DNA from 2 places in the uncultured Pseudoramibacter sp. genome. Region 2 is predicted to be linked to the other one. Evidence: predicted binding sites of a transcription regulator. Region 2 holds the regulator's gene; the other holds the start of a gene.

Region 1 (3,425 bases), on a different contig from region 2:
TGACGTTCTGCACGCCGATGCCCATGCCCTTTTTGCTTTCGTCGGTGCGGAACTCTTCGTTGAGCAGGGCGTCGATTTTTTCGTCAGGGATGCCGTCGCCGTCGTCGATGATGTGGATCAGCAGATCGTGGCCGTCGGATTCGGTTTTGACGGTGATCGTCGACGGCACCTTGCGCGCCTCGACGACGTATTTGATGCTGTTTTCGATGAAGGGCTGGACGACCATGAACGGGCAGAAGGCTTCGTTGAGCGATTCGTCACAGTCGAACACGTAGTTCAGGTGGTCGCCCTGGCGCACCTTCTGGATGTGCAGGAAGTTGCGCGCGTTGTTCAGCTCGTCCTCGAGGCGGACGAAGTCGTTCTCGCCGGTCTGCAGCGTGTAGCGCAGCAGGTCGGAGAAATGGTAGACCATTTCCTGAGTCTGGGTCGCGCCCTCGATCATGGCCAGGCGGCCGATGGTGTTGAGCACGTTGAAAAAGAAGTGCGGGTTGATCTGGGCCTTCAAGGCGCGCAGGTCGGCGTCTCTGAGAGCCGATTCCGCCTCACTTCTTCGGTGGATTTCCATCATCAGCTGTTCGTTGGCTTTTCTGAGCTTTTCCTGGGTCATTCGGGAAGCGGACAGCTCCGCGAGGTAATTGGCGATGGTGTACATCAACTCAGCGGCGGCCTTGACCCGCCCCAGGGTCGAGTGGGGCACGTGTTTGCGAAGCTCGAGAAATTCCGGGTAGTCGGAGAAATCCGTCAGACAGCCCGGCACGCCCATCGGCAGCTGCGCCGCTTCTTCTGGGGGAATGCGGACCTGGCCGGCGAGAATCGCACCGAGGTATTCGCCGCGCACCTGAATCGGCACGGCCATATCGACGAGGCCGCCGTGACAGGTGTAGATTTTCGGCCGCTGGACGCGGTTGGCGTTGCGGCCGCCCATGTCGTCGGAATTGGTGCAGTGCTTGTAAAATTCCGGGATCGTGCGGATCGCGGTGCAGAAGGGCGTGAAGTTGCTGTATTTCAGTACCGGGTCGCCGTTGCGGTCGACGAAGATCGCCGCGACGCCGGTCGCTTCTGAAAAGGCGTCCTGAATGCGCTGGAGCAGCTCCATATCGAAGACGTCCTGAATCTCGAGGGGCGCGGCATCCGCCTCGTCGCTTGTCAAAGTTTTCAGCCGTTTCAGCGGCTGGTCGTCTTCTATTGTATCGTCTGTGTTGTCCGGCATGTCCGGCTTCAAATTCAATGATTTCAGCATGGCTACTATCCTCAAATTGATGTGTGTATTTGTGTGTGTTTTTTGTTTAGTCTATTTGTGTATGCGTTATCAATGATGTCACACTCTCATTATAACATAGTTCGGCCAAATGGGATAATTTTTAGACATTTTTTGGCAAAATCTTACTTGCTTGTTAAAAAAATTAAAAAAAATACGGCTGAATCTGTGCGATGGCGCGCCGTTACTCGTTTACAATACAACCAGATATTGTGGTATTTAAATTTGCACACAACAATAACTTGATTTTGAAGGCCGGCCGCATTATAATAGCTCTGGAGTTTTTGAACCCTGAATACTAATTTAAAAATAAATGATTACACAAGCATGAGAGATCACATAAGGAGGGCAATATGGGTGAAGAGATGCAGGTGATGAACATCATCAAGCGCAGCGGCGAAGAGGTGCGCTACGACAGGAGCAAAATCGTGAACGCCGTGTCCAAGGCGAACGTCGAGGTGGACCCGATCCGCCGGCTCAACCCGAGCCAGATCGAGGCGGTGGCCGACAACGTGGAAAAGCAGCTGCGTCAGTACACCCACGCCGCCAACGTTGAGGACATTCAGGACCTCGTCGAAACCGGCATCATGGAAATGCGCGGCTACGAGGTGGCCCAGGCCTACATGCACTACCGCGACAAGCGCACGGCTCTGCGCCGCTCCAACACGACGGACCGCAAAATCCTCTCGCTGATCAACCGGAACAACGAGCTGGTCAAGCAGGAAAACGCCAACAAGAACCCGACGATTAACTCGACCCAGCGGGACTACATCGCCGGGGAAGTCAGCCGCGACCTGACGCGCCGCCTCTTTTTGCCGGAGGACATCGTGAAGGCCCACGAGGAAGGGATCATCCACTTCCACGACGCCGATTATTTCGCGATGCGCGAGCACAACTGCGATTTGATCAACCTGGACGACATGCTCCAGAACGGGACCGTCATTTCCGGCACGAAGATCGACAAGCCCCACAGCTTTTACACGGCCTGCAACATCACGACCCAGATCGTCGCCCAGGTCGCCTCGAATCAGTACGGCGGCCAGAGCTTTTCGCTCTATCACGTGTCGAAATTCGTCGACGTCAGCCGCCAGAGCCTGAGAGCCCGCACCCGGGCCGACCTCGAATCGGCGGGCATCGCCGCCAGCGACGAGCAGGTCAACCAGATTGCGGAACGCCGCCTCAAGAAGGAAATCAAAAGCGGGATCCAGACGATTCAGTACCAGCTGATCACGCTGATGACCTGCAACGGTCAGGCGCCTTTTGTGACGATGTTCATGTATTTGGACGAAGCGCCGGAAGGCCAGCCCCGGGACGACTTGGCGCTGTGCATCGAAGAGGTGCTCAACCAGCGCATCCAGGGCACGAAGAACGCCCAGGGCGTCTGGGTGACCACCACCTTCCCGAAGCTGATCTACGTCCTCGACGAAGACAACATCGAACCGGGCACGCCCTACTACTATTTGACCGATCTGTCGGCGCGGTGCACCGCGAAGCGCATGGTGCCGGACTACATCTCGGCCAAGGTGATGAAACAGCTTAAAAACGGCAACGTCTACACCTGCATGGGGTGCCGCTCCTTCTTGACCGACGAACCGACGATCACCAATCCCGACGGCAGCCACAAGTTCTACGGCCGGTTCAACCAGGGCGTCGTGACGATCAACCTCGTCGACGTGGCCTGCTCCTCCGGCGGGGACGAAGACAAGTTCTGGCAGATCCTCGACGAACGCCTCGAGCTCTGCCACCGGGCGCTGCGCTGCCGTCACGAACGCCTCCTCGGCACGCCCTCGGACGTGGCGCCGATTCTCTGGCAGCACGGGGCGCTGGCCAGACTGAAGCCCGGCGAAACCATCGACAAGCTGCTCTTCGGCGGCTACAGCACCATCTCCCTCGGTTACGCGGGGCTTTACGAAATGTGCCAGTACATGACGGGCAAATCCCACACCGATCCGGAAGCAGAGCCCTTCGCGCTGGCCGTGATGCAGCGGCTCAACGACAAGTGTGCCGAATGGCGGGCGGCGGAAAACATCGCCTACTCGGTCTACGGGACGCCGATGGAATCCACGACCTATAAATTCGCGAAATGCCTGCAGAAGCGCTTCGGGATCATCCCCGGCGTGACGGACAAGAATTACATCACGAATTCCTACCACGTCCACGTCACCGA
Region 2 (3,425 bases):
TCGCTGAATCGATTAACGTATCGGTTTCGCAGGCACGGCCGCTGACGCGGTAGGGTTCCAGTTTTTCGGAGTCCTTGCCGTTGCAAACGACCGCTTCGTATTCCGCGCCGTACAGCGCCGGGCGCGGATTGTCGTTCATGCCGCCGTCCACGCTGATGTATTTGCGCACGCCAGGAATTTCCTTGACAGTGCCGATGGTGTACAGCGTCGCACCTGCTTCACAGACCAAGAAGCGTCCCGGTTCGACGATAAGCTTTGGCATCGGTACATCGCGGTCCGCGCAGATTTTGCGGACGTGATCGACCAACTTCGGAATGTATTTTAAGGTTTCGAAGTATTCATCCCCTTCAAGGTACGGGATGCCGAAGCCGCCGCCTAAATTAATAGCGCGCAGATCGACGCCTTCATTTCGAATATCCTGATACAGCGCGATCATCTTGTCAGCTGCTGCGATAAACGGCACTTCGTCGACAATCTGAGAACCGATATGGCAGTGAATGCCGACAACTGTAATGTGTGGCTGGGCATTGGCGTTTACAATAATATCCTTAGCCAGACTGTAGGGCAGGCCGAATTTCGTGTCCTGGGTGCCGGTTTGAATCAGCTCATGCGTGTGGGCTTCGACGCCCGGCGAAACGCGGAACATGATATTGACGTCCTGATCCAGTTCGTCGGTCACTTGAATCAGTTTTTTCAATTCGTCTTCGCTGTCGACGACGATGAGGCCGACGCCGTTTTCCAGCGCGTATTTCAGTTCGCTGACTTTTTTGTTATTGCCGTGGTAGCAGATACGGTCCATTGGAAAATCAGCTGCCTGAGCAGTCATGATTTCCCCTTTTGAAACCGCGTCCAGCGCGATTCCTTCTGAGGCAACGATTTTGCACATCGCCACATTGGTAAATGCCTTTCCTGCGAAATTGACTTCGTAATCCGCGCCTGCTTCTTCAAAAGCTTTTTTAACGGACTCGATACGGTCACGAATGATGTCTTCACTCATGACGTACAGCGGTGTGCCGTACTGTTCTGCCAATGCGACTGTGTCGTGTCCTGAAAATTGAATATTTTCCATTTTGATTTTCCTGTTAATCCTTCCTAAACTTGTTGTAATGGTTTAAAAATACAAAAGAGTGATTCCCTGCAAAGCCTGCAAAAAATCACCCTTGACTTTATTCGTTTGTATGCTGATGTGAGAAATAATAGCCCAATGCGCTGACCGTCTTGGCGTCGATAAACTCGTGATGATCGTACATTTTTCTAACGGTCTCGATCGGAAGTCTGACCACATGAATAAACTCATCGTCATCCGCCTCGAGGCGGTGGGCTTCAAATTGATTGGCGATAAAAAGATACGTTCTTTCATCGCAGCAGCCAGGTGTCGGATAAACGAATCCACAGGGCGTTAAATTCAGCGGCTTGAGACCGATTTCCTCCTGCAGTTCACGGGATGCGGTCGCCTTCGGGTCCTCGCCCGCTTCGACAAGACCTGCCGGAATTTCTAGCAAATCTGACCCTACCGCGTCACGGTACTGCTGCACGAAAATCATCATCGCGTGGTCGACCGGCAGAATGCCGACGCCGTTTTTGTGCTCGACGATTTCACGCTTGGTGTGCCCGCCGTCGGGAAGTTCAACCGAATCAACCCGCAAATTTAAAATTTTACCCTCGTAAATGCGATTCGAATCTAGAACCTTATTGGCCAATCCTTACTCCTTAATCAATTTGTTTCCTTACTCCTTAATCAATTTGTTGAGTTCTTCAATAAACGCGCCTGCATCTTTAAAACGTCGGTAGACAGACGCAAAGCGCACGTAGGCCACCTCATCGACCGGCTTCAGGGCTTCCATAACCCTTTCGCCGATATATACAGAAGAAATTTCTTTATACTCGAGCTGATAAAGCTGTTTCTCGATTTGATCGACCATGGCCTCAATCTGCTCGACTGAAATCGGCCGCTTTTCACAAGCCTTTAAGATGCCGCTGTAAATTTTATTTCGGTCGTAGGATTCCCGCTGGCCGTTTCGTTTGACCACCATCAGTGGAATCTTTTCAATTCGTTCGTAGGTCGTGAAGCGTTTTTTACACTTTTCGCATTCGCGGCGTCTGCGGATCATGGTCTGATCGTTAACCGGTCTGGAATCAACTACCTTGCTGCCATTATGATTACAAAACGGACATTTCATCGCAGAATTAATCTTCTTTGTTTAAAAATGTCGGAATGGTAAACAAATCGTTTGAATCTGTTTTTGGCTTAGCTGCGCTTGCGGACTGAGCTGGTGCGTCCTTTGGCGCTCTGCTTCTCGCTGGACGCGCGGACATCTTTTCTTTCATATCTCTGACGTCTTCGCTTTCTTCAGCGGGAAGGAACCCCGTCGCGATAACCGTGATTTGGATTTCATCGCCCATGTTTTCATCGATGGTCGCCCCAAAGATGACGTTGGCGTCTTCGTCGCAGGCTTCACGTGCAATCGTCGCCGCCTTGTCAACTTCAAACAGTGACAAATCGTCACCAGCTGTGATGTTCAGCAGAACACCCGTTGCGCCGGTAATTTCCGTTTCAAGCAGCGGGCTCAGGATGGCTTCCTTCGCCGCTTCTTCTGCACGGTTTTCCCCGGTTGCACGGCCAACACCCATGTGTGCTAGGCCCGCATCCTGCATGATCGTCTTGACATCGGCAAAGTCCAAGCTGACCAGACCAGGCATAGAAATCAAGTCGGAAATACTCTTGACCCCTTGAAGCAGGACGTCATCAGCAAGTTTGAAAGCTTCCCGCAGCGACGTGGATTTGTCGGCCATGCGGAGCAGACGGTCGTTTGGAATCGTCACCAAAGCGTCGACATTTTCCTGGAGGAAATCGCAGGCGATCTGCGCATTGCGCATACGAACGCGTCCTTCAAAAGAGAACGGCTTCGTGACGACACCAATGGTCAGAATGCCCATTTCCTGCGCGATTTTTGCGATAATCGGCGCTGCACCAGACCCTGTTCCGCCGCCCATGCCGGCCGTCACAAACAAGAGGTCCGTGCCCTGAATCACTTCAGAAATCGCATCGCGGCTTTCTTCAGCGGAACGCTGACCCATTTCCGGGTTACCGCCTGCGCCGAGACCACCGGTCGTCTTTTCGCCGATCTGCAGTCTTTTTTCTGCTAAAGTCAGGGCCAGAGCCTGATTATCTGTATTAATCGAGACAAAATCGACACCCTTCAGGCCCGATTCAATCATTCTGTTAACAGCGTTGTTGCCACCGCCACCGACACCGACTACACGAATCTGCGCAAAATTATCGTTGTAGTTGTCCAGTTCTATCACTTTTCTTCCTCCTGGTTCTCACATAGACTACTCTATATAGGGTATATGTTTTTATTCATAAATAATAAAGCGAAGATGGTTTCATCTTCTCATAGCATTCTTACAACTTTATAATATGA

What was found. Region 2 encodes NrdR, which represses ribonucleotide reductase genes. Its sites were predicted from a motif close to CACNANATNTNGTG; they were not measured.
Region 1: the regulator NrdR is predicted to act here: its motif matches at 1,460-1,473, upstream of nrdD (anaerobic ribonucleoside-triphosphate reductase).

Annotation. Positions count from the first base shown of each region.
Region 1 covers NZ_CAIFFF010000001.1:69,870-73,294, forward strand. The annotation lists gene QZX60_RS00310 (PocR ligand-binding domain-containing protein) at 1-1,240, opposite strand, end outside; gene nrdD (anaerobic ribonucleoside-triphosphate reductase) at 1,633-3,425, shown strand, end outside.
Region 2 covers NZ_CAIFFF010000007.1:32,790-36,214, reverse strand. The annotation lists gene lysA (diaminopimelate decarboxylase) at 1-1,069, opposite strand, end outside; gene QZX60_RS05495 (NUDIX hydrolase) at 1,167-1,700, opposite strand; gene nrdR (transcriptional regulator NrdR) at 1,728-2,180, opposite strand; gene ftsZ (cell division protein FtsZ) at 2,188-3,306, opposite strand.